Regions from separate parts of the Bacillus cereus group sp. RP43 genome, predicted to be linked through region 2. Evidence: predicted binding sites of a transcription regulator. Region 2 holds the regulator's gene; the other holds the start of a gene.

Region 1 (7,819 bases), 3.9 Mb from region 2:
CCATCCCTGCAATCGCAGAAGCGTTATGCATTTTTTCCCGCGCCTCTTCATCATTCCCATCTTTATATGCTCTCGGTAAATATTTAAATACGAGATCAATTGCTTTTAACGCTAAACCATCCGTATAGTCATTTGCCATAACAGACACATATGCCTCAATTGCATGTGTTAATACGTCCATTCCGGTATCTGCTGTTATATGAGGTGGTACTGTCATTACAAATTGCGGATCAACAATCGCTACATCTGGTGTTAATTCATAATCCGCAAGCGGGTACTTTATATTATTTTTCTTATCTGTAATAACCGCAAATGGCGTCACTTCTGATCCCGTCCCTGATGTTGTTGGAATGGCAACAAATTGCGCTTTATTTCCCAAGTTCGGATACTTACATGTACGTTTTCTTATATCTAAAAACTTCTGTTTAATTCCATAGAATGTTGTTTCGGGGTGCTCATAGAAAAGCCACATCCCTTTTGCTGCATCCATAGCTGAACCGCCACCAAGTGCGATGATTACATCTGGCTTAAAGCTTCTCATCATTTCCGCACCTTTAAAAACAGTTTCATCTGATGGATCTGGCTCGACCTCGAAGAAAACCTCGACTTTCACATCATTTGCATGTTTACGTAAATAGTGCGTGACCGTATCTACATATCCATGCTCAACCATTCCTGGGTCCGTTACAATAAATGCACGTGAAATATTAGGCATGTTCGCTAAATATGCTGTAGCATGTTTTTCAAAATAAATTTTTGGTGGCAACTTGAACCACTGCATATTCTTTTTTCTATTTGCCAGCCTTTTTATATTTAATAAATGAGTCGCTGTTACATTTTGAGAAACTGAGTTTTTCCCGTAGGAACCACAACCAAGTGTAAGCGATGGAATAAACCCATTATATATATCACCTATTCCGCCTTGTGATGAAGGTGCATTTACAATAAGACGGCAAGCTTTCATACGTAAACCAAATTGTTTTTGTACTTCTGTATTTGTAGAATGAATGACTGCTGAATGCCCTAAGCCGCCAAGGTCTAGCATTTCTTCGCAATATGTAAATCCTTCTTCTAATGAATTCGCTTTTACACAAGCTAATACTGGACTCAGTTTCTCACGAGATAGTGGATATGCTGCCCCAATTCCTTTAATTTCAGCTACAAGCATTTTTGTATGTTCAGGCACAGTAATCCCAACTAATTCGGCAATATACTGCGCAGATTTCCCTACAATATCACTATTTACTGCACATGTATTTTCATTTATAACGAGCTTTTCTAATTTCTTTCTCTCTTCCTCTGTTACAAAGTAACAATTATTTGCAATCATTTCTGTTTTAACATCATCATAAATTTCTTTATCGATAATGATTGCCTGTTCCGATGCACAAATCATACCGTTATCAAATGTTTTCGATAAAATTAAATCATTAACAGCTCGTTTTACATGTGCTGATTTCTCGATATAACACGGTACATTACCAGGACCTACACCTAACGCTGGTTTGCCAGTAGAATACGCTGATTTCACCATACCAGCTCCTCCAGTTGCTAGAACGAGCGCAACACCTTCATGATTCATTAATTGTTTCGTTGCTTCAACAGAAGGTCTGTCAATCCATTGAATGCAGTGCTTTGGTGCACCAGCCTTCAATGCAGCATCGTATACTGTTTTCGCTGCTGCAATAGAACATTTTTGTGCGGAAGGATGGAATGCGAAAATAATTGGATTTCTCGTTTTTATCCCGATTAATGCTTTAAACATCGTTGTCGACGTTGGGTTGGTTACTGGCGTTACTCCAGCTACTACACCAACCGGTTCCGCAATTTCTATTATTTCTTCATGAGGATCTTCATGAATAATTCCTACCGTCTTGTCTTTCTTTATACTATGCCAAATATATTCAGTGGCAAAAATATTTTTTATGCATTTGTCTTCATAGACACCACGGCCCGTTTCTTCAACAGCCAATTTCGCAAGCGGCATATGTTGATCAACACCTGCTAGTGCCATTTCATGAACAATGTTGTCAATCTGCTCTTGTGTAAAACTTTCTAATGCTTGTAAAGCTTCTTGACCGTTATTTACTAACGTATCAATCATCTCTTTTACCTCTTGCATTTCATTTACAACTTTCTCTTTGACTACCATGTAAATTTCCTCCTATTCTGTTATCACGGTCTTTATAAGTCCCTATAGGTCATAATAAGTCCCGATTAGCGAAAAAAAATAGAGTTACCGTCCTACATGAATCCCATTGTTTGTGAAACATTTCACAAGTTTATTCGTGAATAACATTTCATGAATTCAATATACATGAAATCATTTCATTTGTGTATGTCTAATTTGTGAAATATTTCACAAATCAATATAATAAAAATGCACTGCTCTACATTAGCAGTGCATTTTTATTATGCTAGCGCTTGTGCTAAATCTTCAATTAAATCTTCACCATCTTCAATTCCGACAGAGATACGAATTAATGTATCTGTAATTCCTAATTCTTTACGGCGATCTGCTGGGATTGATGCATGTGTCATTTGAGATGGGATAGAAATTAAACTTTCTACTGCTCCTAAGCTTTCAGCAAGTGTAAAGTATTGCAGTTTCTCAAGTACTTTATTCAACGTTTCCGCACTATCTACATCAAATGAGATGATAGCACCAAATCCATTTGCTTGTTCTGTTGCTAGTTCATGGTTTTGATGGGATTCAAGACCTGGATAATATACTTTATTTACTTTTGGATGGTTATTTAAAAACTCGGCAATCGCACGTGAATTCGTTTCATGTTCTTCCATACGAATTCCTAATGTTTTTAAACCACGAAGTAGTAAGAAGCTATCTTGTGGGCCAAGAATACCTCCTGTTGAGTTTTGTACAAAGTGAAGGTCTTCTGCTAATTGCGGGCTATTTACAACTACTAGGCCTGCAACTACGTCACTATGTCCTCCTAAATATTTCGTTGCACTATGAAGTACAATGTCTGCTCCTAAAGAAATTGGCGACTGCCAATATGGCGTCATGAATGTGTTATCAATAATTGTTAATAAATCTTTCTCTTTAGCAAGAGCAGATATTTTCTTAATATCAGTAATTTTTAGTAATGGGTTCGTTGGTGTTTCTACATAAATCGCTTTCGTATTTGGACGAATCGCTTCTACAACTTCCTCTAGGTTTGTTGTATCTACAAATGTATGCTCAATACCGAAGCGGTTTAATACTTTCGTAATAACACGGTACGTTCCGCCATAAACATCATCTGTTAAAATGACATGGTCACCTTTTGAGAACAACATAATTGTTGCTGTAATAGCAGCCATTCCAGAACCAAATGCAAATCCAGCATGACCGTTTTCTAATACAGCAATCATTTCTTCTAAAGCTGCACGTGTTGGGTTGCCTGTACGTGAATATTCATATCCTTGATGCTTACCAACTGCTTCTTGTTTATACGTACTTGTTTGATAAATCGGTACGTTTACAGATCCAGTTGAAGGTTCTCCTATGCGAATACCATGAATTAACTTTGTCTTTGCTCTCATTTTTTATTCCCATCCTTTGTATATGTCTTTACTTAAATAGCGCTCACTACTATCAGGAAAAATCGTTATAATATTCGTACCTGGTGCTGCTTTCTCTGCCTCAAGTAAGCTTGCATGAAACGCTGCTCCTGAAGAACTCCCAACGAGAAGGCCTTCCTTTTTCGCTAATTCCTTCACTCGTAAAAATGCATGTCGATCAGAAATTGTATGAATTTCATCAAAATAAGATGTTTTCAAAAATGGCGGAATGAATTCAAGACCAATTCCTTCTGTTTCATGTGAACCAGCCTTACCACCATTTAAAATAGATCCCTCTGGTTCTACAATAACCGTTTTAATATCAATGTTTTTCTCTTTTAAATAAGACGCAGTTCCCATAAACGTACCGCCAGTTCCTGCACCCGCAACAAATATGTTAATCTCTCCATTTAGTGCCGACCAAAGTTCAGGACCTAGTGTTTTGAAATAAGCACGAGGGTTTGCTTCATTCGCAAACTGACTTGGAGAGTATGAATTCGGTATTTCATTTACTAATTCTTTTGCCTTTGCAATTGCGCCGGTCATTCCTTGCTCAGTCGGTGTATGCACAACCGTTGCACCTAGCGCTTTCATTAATTCTTGTTTTTCAATACTAAATTTCTCTGGTACACAAACAATGACGCGTAAATCATGTTCTAACGCTGCAAGCGCCAGTCCAATACCAGTGTTGCCAGCAGTCGGTTCAATAATTGTTCCACCCTGCGCGACAAGCCCTTTTTCTAGCGCATCTTCGATTAATTCTCTTCCTAAACGATCCTTAACGCTTCCGCCTGGGTTGTAAAATTCAAGCTTTGCAAATAAACGGACCCCCTTTGGAAGTGAAAAACGAGTAATTTCTACGATTGGTGTATGACCAATTAACTCATGAACTCCACGATATACATTCATCGTGTTCTCCCCCTTATTTGCCAATAAAGAAAAGGCAACTGTATGTATTTTCTTTATATGAGACAGTTGCCTTTTTGTTACATTACTTTAACTCTTCTAGTACTTTTACGATAAAGTTTGTAGAATGAAGAGCTGCTTGATCTAAAAATTGATCAAATGAAACATTTGATTCTTTACCAGCAATATCAGAAAGTGCACGAATGATTACAAACGGAATTTCATATTGATGGCATACTTGCGCAACAGCTGCTGCTTCCATTTCTACTGCATAAAGATTTTCAAATTTATCACGAATTGCTGCAACGCGGTTCGGATCACTCATAAACGAATCTCCTGTTGCAATCATACCTTTTACAACTTGAATATTTTCTTCTGCCTGCATACATTTCTCAGCTAATGCAACTAATGCCTCATCAGCTTTAAATCCAGGCGGCATTCCTGGCACTTGACCGTACTCATAGTTAAATGCTGTTACATCTACGTCATGATGACGAACTTCTGTTGAAATGACTACATCTCCAACATTTAGAGAATGATGGAATCCACCAGCTGAACCAGTATTAATTACTTTTTCAGGCTTATATTTTTCTAATAAAATTGTCGTTGACATCGCTGCATTTACTTTACCAATACCAGACTTTAACAAGATTACTTCATGTCCTGCTAATAGCCCTTTCGTAAATTCACAACCTGCAACCGTTTCTGTTTCTGCTTGTTCTAATTTGTCACGTAAAATACGTACTTCTTCTTCCATTGCTCCAATTACAGCAATTCTCAATCTAATCCCTCTTTCTATTGCTTAGTTGCCTCCATTACCCAAACGAAATGATTCAATCTCGTGAACGTTACATGGAAGCCATTGTTTTCAAAAATAGATTGCATGATAGGAATACGTGTATAGTATTCTGTTTGCAAATCGTTTGCTAACTGATGAAAACCTCTTTGCTTTGCTACTTCGACAGTTTTATCATATGCATCTTGATCTGCAAATATCGTATCAGCAAACACTATTTTACCACCTTTGTTTAGCAATTGACTATACTTCGCAATTGCTACGTCTTTTTCTTCATCTGTTAAATGATGAAATGCGTAAGTGCTCACAATAGTATCGATCGAATTTGGGACTTCAAATGAAAGAAAATCACCCTCTGTAATTGAAAACTCTTTTGGTAATTTCTCTTTTGCAATTGTACGCATTTCGCGTGACGGTTCTATACCGTAAACTGTGCGACCAGCAAGTAATAATTTATTTGTTAAATTGCCAGTACCTACACCAAATTCTAATACGTTACCAAATGACTTGTTAACTACATCCTCTAAAATGTCCTCATAATGGGCGAAAACTTCTTTATATTGTATATCTTCGCCTTGTACAAATGAGTCGTACGTATGAGCCCACTCATCAAATAAACCATTAAATTCTGTCCCCATAAAAATTCCCCTTTTTCTTATCGGTTTTATCAGTATGATATTCCCTCTTTCTAAAAATGTCAATTGAAATGTACATGGTATTTCCTTCTTTTCTTTGTTACACTGTAGTTGATTACATAGGAGAGGGGGCATCTTCATGTCATTTACCTTTGAAATGTTAGAAGATAAAATAGAATTTTTTGAAGCGGGGGACTTAGCTTCTTTAGAAAAAAAAATTAGTGAACAAATTGATAATAATAAAGCACTTATGCTTGAAGTTCATCACATCTCGCATCAAATGGTTATGGATCCCGAAAGCAAAAGACCGTATTATAGCGCGGTTGTTCATTTTAAATTAAAGAAATTACGTTAACTAAAAAAGAGAAGCTCATAAGAGCCTCTCTTTTTTAGTTTAGAGTTTGAACAAGTACTGGTTTCCAGCCCTCATTGTCTACCCAATCAATATTTACATAATATTTTTTACCTGATTGCTTATCTTGGACATTACCGTACGCTTTATTCTTACCGTTATTTCCGATTCTATGAATAACTAATTGCTCTACTGGAACGTCAATTGCAGTGGAAATCGCTTGATTCATTTCATTCCAATCTGCTGAACCTTTTTTAAACGTCATCGCAGGTGTTGCACCTTGTTCTGTACCTACTGGCTTCCAAGAGGATTTCGTATACGCATCTGTTGCCTGTGACTGTGTTTTTTCAGCTGGTACTTTCTCGTTAGCTTTCGCTTCTTCTTCAGCTTTTTTCTTTTCTTCTTCAGCCTTTAGCTTCTCTTCTTCCTTCTTCTTAGCCTCTGCTTTCTCTTGCTCATTCTTCTTCGTCTCTTCTTTACCTTTAGCTTTCTCAGCTTTATTCTCTTTTGTTGTTTGCTGAGTTACTTTTTTATCACTAGAAGACGCTTGCTCTTTTGTACCAGGAACAAACAATTGATATGCTACAATAGCTACTGCTACTAATACAATAGCAATCGCAATATTTAAAACACCGTTTTGACGACGTTTTTGTTGTTTCTGTTGAAATCTAGATCCTCCTGCCATTCTTCAAACCTCCATGCAGTTTTTCATACTTGCTATTGTAACATTAAATCTAGAAAGGTTGAACATTTACAATAATATTTTCACGAAATGAAAACATTTCATAAATAATTGCAAGATTACTTTTCAATTTCTAATTGATGAATTGCTTCTACCATTTCTGCAAAAGCTGGTGTAACTACATTTACGTTATCTGTTTCTATATCAACTACAACTAAAGCATATCTTGGGTTTTCATATGGAAAATAACCTGCAAACCAGCGATTCACCTTCCCTCCTTTTCCTGTTTGTGCCGTCCCAGATTTTCCAGCGACAGTTAGTGGCAACGAACGGAATGCGGTTCCCGTTCCTTTCTCCATCGTTACAACGCCTCTTAACAACTGTTGTAATTTTTTCATCGTTTCATAAGAAAGCTGTTTCCCATTTAATTTATGATTTTCAAATGTAAAAAAGTCGGTTCCATTTTTATACACTATTTTTTTCACAGCTTTCACTTCCATCTTCTCTCCACCTCTAGCAATTGTCGCCATCATATTCGCTATAGCTAGAGGTGACACACGTACATCTTTTTGTCCGACCATCGTTTGAGCAATCGCTTTTCTACTATCTTTATTTTCTTCGCTCCCCCAAATAATAGCACTCTTTTCTTCTGGCAATTGCTCAAATTCTGGTGTATGAAATACCGAACCTTTCCACCCTACCTTCTTACTTGCTCCTAAGGCCTCTAAATACGTTTCTAATACTTCCCTATCCTTTTGCATTAGTTCATCACCTAACACGGCAAACGTCCGATTACAGCTTCTAGCAAAGCTTCCCTTAAAGTTTAATGACCCCATCATAACTTGCGGAAGATCTTCACCGTATAAATCCGTATTACAGTTAAA
Region 2 (7,819 bases):
GCATGTTAACCCATTCGCCAGTAGCTGCGTTGAAACCAACGCCTACTTTTTCGCCTTTTAGACGCTCTACAACTACAGATCCTTCTAGACCAGCGTTGATTGCGATTTGACGAACTGGCTCTTCTAGTGCGCGAAGTACGATGTTGATACCTGTTGCTTCGTCGCCTTCAGCTACGATAGAAGCTACTTTTGTGTATACGTTCATAAGTGAAGTACCACCACCTGCAACGATACCTTCTTCTACTGCTGCACGAGTTGAGTTAAGTGCATCTTCAATGCGAAGTTTGCGCTCTTTTAACTCAGTTTCAGTTGCTGCACCTACTTTAATTACTGCTACGCCGCCCGCAAGTTTTGCAAGACGCTCTTGTAATTTTTCACGATCGAATTCAGAAGTAGTTTCTTCTAATTGCGCGCGGATTTGACCGATGCGAGCTTCGATTTGTTGTGAATTTCCAATACCTTCAACTACAGTTGTGTTTTCTTTCGTTACAACAATTTTACCAGCGCGTCCTAAAGATTCCACTGTAGCAGATTTTAAGTCACGTCCTAGTTCTTCAGTAATTACTTCGCCACCAGTTAAGATTGCGATATCTTCTAGCATTGCTTTACGACGGTCACCAAATCCAGGAGCTTTAACAGCTACTACATTGAATGTACCACGAAGTTTGTTCACTACTAATGTAGCTAACGCTTCGCCTTCTACATCTTCAGCAATGATAAGAAGTGGTTTACCTTGTTGTACCACTTGCTCTAATACTGGTAAGATTTCTTGGATGTTAGAAATCTTCTTATCAGTAATTAAGATATATGGGTTATCAAGAACTGCTTCCATTTTGTCAGAATCAGTAATCATGTAAGGAGATGCATATCCACGATCAAATTGCATACCTTCTACTACGTCTAATTCTGTTGTGAATCCTTTAGATTCTTCTAAAGTAATAACGCCGTCGTTACCAACGCGCTCCATTGCTTCAGCGATTAATTGACCAACTTCTTCGTCAGCCGCAGAAATAGCAGCTACTTGCGCGATAGAAGATTTACCTTCGATTGGTTTAGAAATCGCTTTTAATTCTCCAATTGCAGCAGTAACAGCTTTTTCGATACCTTTACGAAGACCCATTGGGTTTGCACCAGCTGTTACGTTTTTTAAACCTTCACGAATCATAGCTTGCGCTAATACAGTTGCAGTTGTCGTTCCGTCACCAGCTACATCGTTTGTTTTGCTAGCAACTTCTGCTACTAATTTCGCACCCATGTTTTCGAATGCATCTTCTAATTCGATTTCTTTTGCAATTGTTACACCGTCATTTGTAATAAGTGGTGAACCGAATTTTTTCTCAAGTACAACGTTACGACCTTTTGGTCCAAGCGTTACTTTTACTGCGTTTGCAAGAGTGTCGACACCGCGAAGCATCGAACGACGTGCTTCTTCACTAAATTTAATATCTTTTGCCATAATAATTGACCCCCTTGAATTTTTAAATGTATATAATTAACCGATAATTGCTAAAATGTCACTTTCACGTAAAATCAAGTAGTCTGTACCTTCGTATTTCACTTCAGTACCTGCATATTTTGAGAAGATGATAAGATCACCTGCTGCTACCTCTAAAGCAACACGCTCTCCATTTTCAAGCACTCGGCCAGTACCTACTGCAATAACTTTACCCTCTTGTGGTTTTTCTTTTGCAGTGTCTGGTAATACAATACCACTTGCTGTTTTTTCTTCTGCTTGAACAAGTTCAATTACAACGCGATCACCTAATGGCTTTAGCATGAACAATAACCTCCTCATTTTGTTATGTAAATTTTATTTATTAGCACTCAAGTCACACGAGTGCTAACACACTTCTAATAATAAATAATCTCAATTTTTTTTGCAAGTAAAAAAATCATAATTTTTTCGCAAATTACTTTATACACTTTCCTATATAGCATTACTTCTTCTACTGCCTTTACTATATGAATCGTTGTTCCCACTTCTTGTATGTTACAATATGAAAGACACCCTAAGTTGTTTTCGCTAAACGTACAACTTTTTCCTGTCTCCTATTTTATTTTCAAATACTTATTTACAAAAAAAATATAATTCAAATGAAAGTTTATATCGTAGGTAGCATATTTACATGTTATCCTACCTTATCTCATACACTAGCGTTAGAAAGGATGGTTAAACCATTTGAAAAAACAATATTGGTGGATTATCGTTACATACATTTTAATGCAGTTATCAGGCATTGCCGGGTTACCGCTTCTCCTGAAAACTGGACTATACGATAATAGGGGATTTACTAGAGAGGAAAAAATTCAGCTCATAACTGGTCATTGGGCTATCATTAGCTTTTTCATTGCATTATGCGTTGTACTTTGGTTACTCAGAACAGACATTCGTGACAGGCATTTAGATAAAATGCGCTCTACTGTTCCAGCTACAATTGGGTGGATTTTTATTGGTTTCTTCTTAGCACTGTTCTCACAAAGCATTGCCGGTATGATCGAAATGCGTTTATTAGGGATTACACCGGGATCTGAAAATACAGCAAGACTTATGGACATCGCAAGAACGACACCTTGGTTCCTTATCGTCATATCTATAATAGGACCTATTTTGGAAGAAATCGTATTTAGAAAAATTTTATTCGGTACACTTTATAAGAAGTTTAACTTCTTTATTGCCGCTATTATTAGTTCACTTGTATTCGCGGCGATTCATTTTGATTTTACTCACTTATTGGTATACACTTCAATGGGGCTCGTATTCGCCTTTTTATACGTAAAAACGAAACGAATTATCGTTCCTATTGCAGCTCATGTTGCAATGAATACATTAGTTGCAGTCGCTCAAGTTGTAGTAAGTAATGAGCAAATTCAAGAAATGATTAAAGAAGCTGAAAAAATGCAAGGCTTTATCGGAGGATTTTTAGTATGAGAAACTCACCATTGTTCATGGCTGCATTATACTTTCTTCTTGGATGTATCTTTACACGCTTCGCTATTACGAACGTAACAGATACAATCTGGAATATGTGGACAATACTATTTGCAGTTATGGCAACAATTGATTTTAATTTGGCACTTCGCCTTATCTTAGTCAAATTCACAAAGAAAAAACAATAATAAAACGCAGAGGTCATCTCCTCTGCGTTTTATTGTGGATAATTCTTCAAAAAGTAAACAAGCGTTTGTAACTCTACAGCTAAATCAATGTGATGAATTCTTATATTCTCTGACACATTTAAGCGTGCTGGTGTGAAATTTAAAATACCATGCACGTCCGTTTCTGCCAATCTATCTGCCACAGATTGCGCTACTGTAGCGGGTACCGTTAATATTGCCACTTGTATATCAGTTGATAAACGTTCTTCTAATTCATCCAAATGATATACAGGAATTCCTCCGATTTCTGTTCCAACTTTCTCTTCACTAACATCAAATGCCATTTCAATTTTTGTATTATTGTTTTTCGTGAAATTATAATGTAAGAAAGCGGTCCCTAAATTACCTACTCCAATAAGTGCTACACGTGTTATATCATCTTGGTCGAGTGTTTCACGGAAAAATGATAATAAATAATTTACGTTATATCCATATCCTTTTTTCCCTAACGCTCCAAAATATGAAAAATCTCTTCGAATAGTTGCGGAATCAACCTTTACCGCTTCACTCAATTCGGCTGATGAAACACGTTGCTTACCAGAAAGAGATAAGTTTTGGATAAATCGATAGTATAGAGGCAATCGTTTGGCAGTGGCCTGTGGAATTTTTTGCTGATCCATATAACCTCTCCTCTCTTCCTATCTTTATTCTTATACTTGAATCAAATACAGAAGTTTAGTACTCATGAATTTCCTTGTATAATAAAAAGAAGAAGTATTCTCTCTTTATTTTAAACTATACACTATTTTTAGTATGATTGAGAAATATAAACATGGCAAAGTTAAGAAATTATTTGAGGTGAAAACATTGATATTATTACAAGTGAATGGGCTTTCGAAATTATACGGTGCAGAAACGATTCTTGCAAACATAAAATTGGAAGTTCAAACAAAAGATCGTATCGCATTAGTCGGACGAAATGGAGCCGGAAAATCTACATTATTAAAAATAATAGCTGGTGAGTTATCTCATGATGGTGGTGAAATTATAAAGCCGAAAGATGTCTCAATGGGGTATTTAGCTCAAAATACCGGATTAGAAACGTCTTTAACAATTTGGGATGAAATGTTAACCGTCTTTACACACTTGCAGCAGATGGAGACAAAACTTCGAAGGCTAGAGCAAGAGATGGGAAAAGAAGAAAACTTTTCAAATGCGACTATATACGAGAAATTATTAGCTGATTATGACCAATTACAATTAGATTATAAAGATCAAGGCGGCTATCAGTACGAAGCGGATATACGCTCGATTTTAAGCGGTCTTGGCTTCCCTGTTGAAACGCACCAGACGACAATTTCTACATTAAGTGGTGGACAAAAGACTCGATTAGCTCTTGGGAAATTATTATTAACTAGACCAGACTTACTTATTTTAGACGAACCTACAAACCATTTGGACATTGAGACACTAACATGGCTTGAACAATACTTACAAGGCTATCCTGGTGCGATTTTAATCGTTTCCCATGACCGTTATTTCTTAGATAAACTCGTTACACAAGTATACGAAATTTCTAATAAGGAAAGCCGACGATTTGTTGGTAACTACAGTAAATATTTAGACTTAAAATCAGCTCTATACGAGCAAGAGATGAAGCGTTATGAAAAACAACAAGATGAAATCGCTAAACTGGAAGACTTTGTGCAAAAAAATATAGCTCGCGCATCTACGACAAAACGTGCTCAAAGTCGCCGTAAACAATTAGACAGAATGGACGTATTAACTAGACCATTAGGCGATTCTAAATCAGCTTCCTTCCACTTCGATATTGAAAAACAAAGTGGAAATGATGTTTTACAAGTAAAAGATGTAACTATTGGCTATGAACAGGAACCGATTATTGAACATGTAAATATGCGCTTAACTCGTGGTGATAGTGTTGCCTTAGTTGGGCCGAACGGAATTGGAAAATCTACATTATTAAAATCCATTGTGAATAAGTTACAGCTATTACATGGAAACGTTGCTTTTGGATCAAATGTATCTGTTGGTTATTATGATCAAGAACAAGCCAATTTAACATCTTCGAAACGAGTTTTAAATGAACTATGGGATGAATATCCCCTGCAACCTGAAAAAGAAATTCGCACTATACTAGGCAACTTTTTATTCACAGGGGATGATGTATTAAAACCAGTATCTTCTCTTAGTGGTGGACAAAAGGCTCGACTAGCTCTTGCAAAACTTATGATGCAAAAATCCAATTTATTAATTCTTGATGAGCCAACAAACCATCTTGATTTAAATAGTAAAGAGATTTTGGAGAATGCTTTAATTGATTACCCAGGTACTCTTCTATTCGTCTCTCATGACCGCTACTTCATTAATCGCGTAACGACAACGGTTGTTGAGTTATCAACAGAAGGTGCACAAGAATATTTAGGTGATTACGATTATTACGTTGAAAAGAAAAATGAAATGATTGAACGTGCGGAATTTGAGCAGCAAGAAGATGAAGTACCTGTTCAAAAAGTGGTGGCACAAGAAAAATTAAATTATCTCGAAGAAAAAGAACGTAAACAGTTAGAACGTCAACGCACTCGAAAAATTGAAGAACTGGAACAAAATATCGTAGGCTTAGAAGAAGAAATTGCTACATTAGAAGATCAGCTTTGCTTACCAGAAATATATGCAGATTATGAAAAGGCTAGTGAAATTACAACTAAAAAACAAACACTGCAAGAACTGCTTGAAGCTTGTATGGCAGAATGGGAAGAACTGCATATATAAGAGAATTTAAAAGAGGAGGATGTCTCATAAGTCAGGCTTTTTGACGAGATGACCTCTTTTTTATTTTCTTTTTTGAATCAATACCATAGTAAATGAAATTATATAAACAATTCGACAAGGATTGACAATAGTAGCACCTTATATAATAAGAGGATGATGTTTCAAAATGTTTTTTTGGACATCTCCTTATTTTTATTTCCCAAAAATGAATTTCTTCAAAGGTCAGACTTCACCTACGTTATCCACAAGGTTATGCACATATCCACCTTTATAATATAAACTTCCAAATAACTTTTCCACATTATCCACAACTAAATAAAAAGTTATACACATTTCATGTACACAAAAAAACCCATATTATCAACAGATAATTTGGGTTTTATCCACAAGCTGTGGTTAATTTTGTGTATAACTATGCTTCAATATCTAATCCTGGATTTGCATTTAAAGCTAATGTAGCGCGTTTTCCTTGTTCGTATGCAATTGTACCTGCAGCTGCAATCATCGCTGCATTATCTGTGCATAAAGATAGAGGAGGAATAATTAGCTCTATATTTTCTTTTTGTGCAAATTCTGCTTCTAAACGTGCACGAAGCCCTTTATTGGCAGCTACTCCACCAGCAAGAAGCACTTGTTTTACATTATAAGCATCTGCTGCACGAGACGCTTTCGTTACAAGTACATCTATTACACTTTCTTGGAAACTTGCTGCTAAATCTTCTGGTGCAATTTCTATACCGCGTTGTTTTGCGTTATGCACAGTGTTGATAACTGCTGACTTCAATCCACTAAAACTAAAATCATACGAATCAGGTTCTAGCCACGCACGAGGCAAATCAATTGTTGGTTTTCCTTCATGCGCAAGGCGATCAATATGAGGACCACCTGGATAAGGCATTGATAATGTACGAGCTACTTTATCGTAAGCTTCTCCTGCCGCATCATCTCGCGTTTCACCAATCACTTCAAATGAACCATGCTCTTTCATATAAACAAGCTCCGTATGCCCACCGGATACAACAAGCGATAGTAACGGGAATTGTACGTCTTTTACTAAACGGTTCGCATAAATATGACCGGCAATATGATGAACACCAACTAAAGGGATATCATGAGCAAAAGCCACAGCCTTCGCTGCATTTACACCTATTAAAAGTGCTCCAACTAAACCTGGGCCTTCTGTTACAGCAATTGCATCAATATCCTCAAAAGTGATATTCGCTTCTTTTAAAGCTTCTTCTAACACAACTGTGATTTCTTCTACATGATGACGGGATGCAATCTCTGGTACAACTCCGCCAAAACGCTTATGACTTTCAATTTGTGATGCAACGACATTCGCAATGATTTCCGTTCCATTTTTAACAACTGCTACAGCTGTTTCATCACAGCTTGTTTCAATACCAAGTATAATCGTATTTTTTTCCATTATATATTCACCCACATTACAAGACCATCTTCCTGATTGTCCGCATAGTATCGTTTACGAATCCCACCATTTTGAAATCCGTATTTTCTGTATAACTGCTTTGCTACTTCATTTGACACGCGTACTTCAAGTGTCATTGTTTTTACTCCTAACCCTTTCGCCTCGGAAATGACTTCTTTCAATAAGGCATCCCCTAGCTTTTTGCCTCTGTATTCTGGCAGGATAGCTATATTTGTTACATGTGATTCATCAAGAATTATCCACAATCCACAATATCCAATTACGAGACCATCTTTTTCTAGCACGACATAATGTGCATGTTCATTCATCTCTAATTCGCGGTGAAAGGCATCTGCAGTCCAAGGGGTTGAAAAAGATGCTTCTTCAATAGCTACAATTTGATCAATATCATCGAGTGCCATCTTTCTAAATATCATATCCATCTTCTGCAAGGCCCCTACTTGTTTTGACTTTCTAACCATTTTGTTTCAGCTTCAGCTA

What was found. Region 2 encodes Rex, which represses fermentation and respiration genes when NADH is low (regulators of the CRP and FNR family bind a similar motif). Its sites were predicted from a motif close to TTGTGAAATATTTCACAA; they were not measured.
Positions count from the first base shown of each region.
Region 1: adhE (bifunctional acetaldehyde-CoA/alcohol dehydrogenase) is a predicted target of Rex. The motif match lies at 2,348-2,365, and genes of this name have one in related genera.

Region 1 is NZ_JARVHQ010000001.1:1,038,298-1,046,116, reverse strand. It holds gene adhE (bifunctional acetaldehyde-CoA/alcohol dehydrogenase) at 1-2,152, opposite strand, end outside; gene QCI75_RS05405 (bifunctional cystathionine gamma-lyase/homocysteine desulfhydrase) at 2,413-3,546, opposite strand; gene QCI75_RS05400 (O-acetylserine dependent cystathionine beta-synthase) at 3,550-4,473, opposite strand; gene mtnN (5'-methylthioadenosine/S-adenosylhomocysteine nucleosidase) at 4,556-5,251, opposite strand; gene QCI75_RS05390 (class I SAM-dependent DNA methyltransferase) at 5,266-5,904, opposite strand; gene QCI75_RS05385 (YrzA family protein) at 6,041-6,256, shown strand; gene QCI75_RS05380 (YrrS family protein) at 6,291-6,938, opposite strand; gene QCI75_RS05375 (peptidoglycan D,D-transpeptidase FtsI family protein) at 7,055-7,819, opposite strand, start outside.
Region 2 is NZ_JARVHQ010000001.1:4,890,901-4,898,719, forward strand. It holds gene groL (chaperonin GroEL) at 1-1,456, opposite strand, end outside; gene groES (co-chaperone GroES) at 1,493-1,777, opposite strand; gene QCI75_RS25275 (CPBP family intramembrane glutamic endopeptidase) at 2,180-2,929, shown strand; gene QCI75_RS25280 (YdiK family protein) at 2,926-3,117, shown strand; gene QCI75_RS25285 (redox-sensing transcriptional repressor Rex) at 3,147-3,776, opposite strand; gene QCI75_RS25290 (ABC-F family ATP-binding cassette domain-containing protein) at 3,964-5,889, shown strand; gene tsaD (tRNA (adenosine(37)-N6)-threonylcarbamoyltransferase complex transferase subunit TsaD) at 6,302-7,318, opposite strand; gene rimI (ribosomal protein S18-alanine N-acetyltransferase) at 7,318-7,761, opposite strand; gene tsaB (tRNA (adenosine(37)-N6)-threonylcarbamoyltransferase complex dimerization subunit type 1 TsaB) at 7,776-7,819, opposite strand, start outside.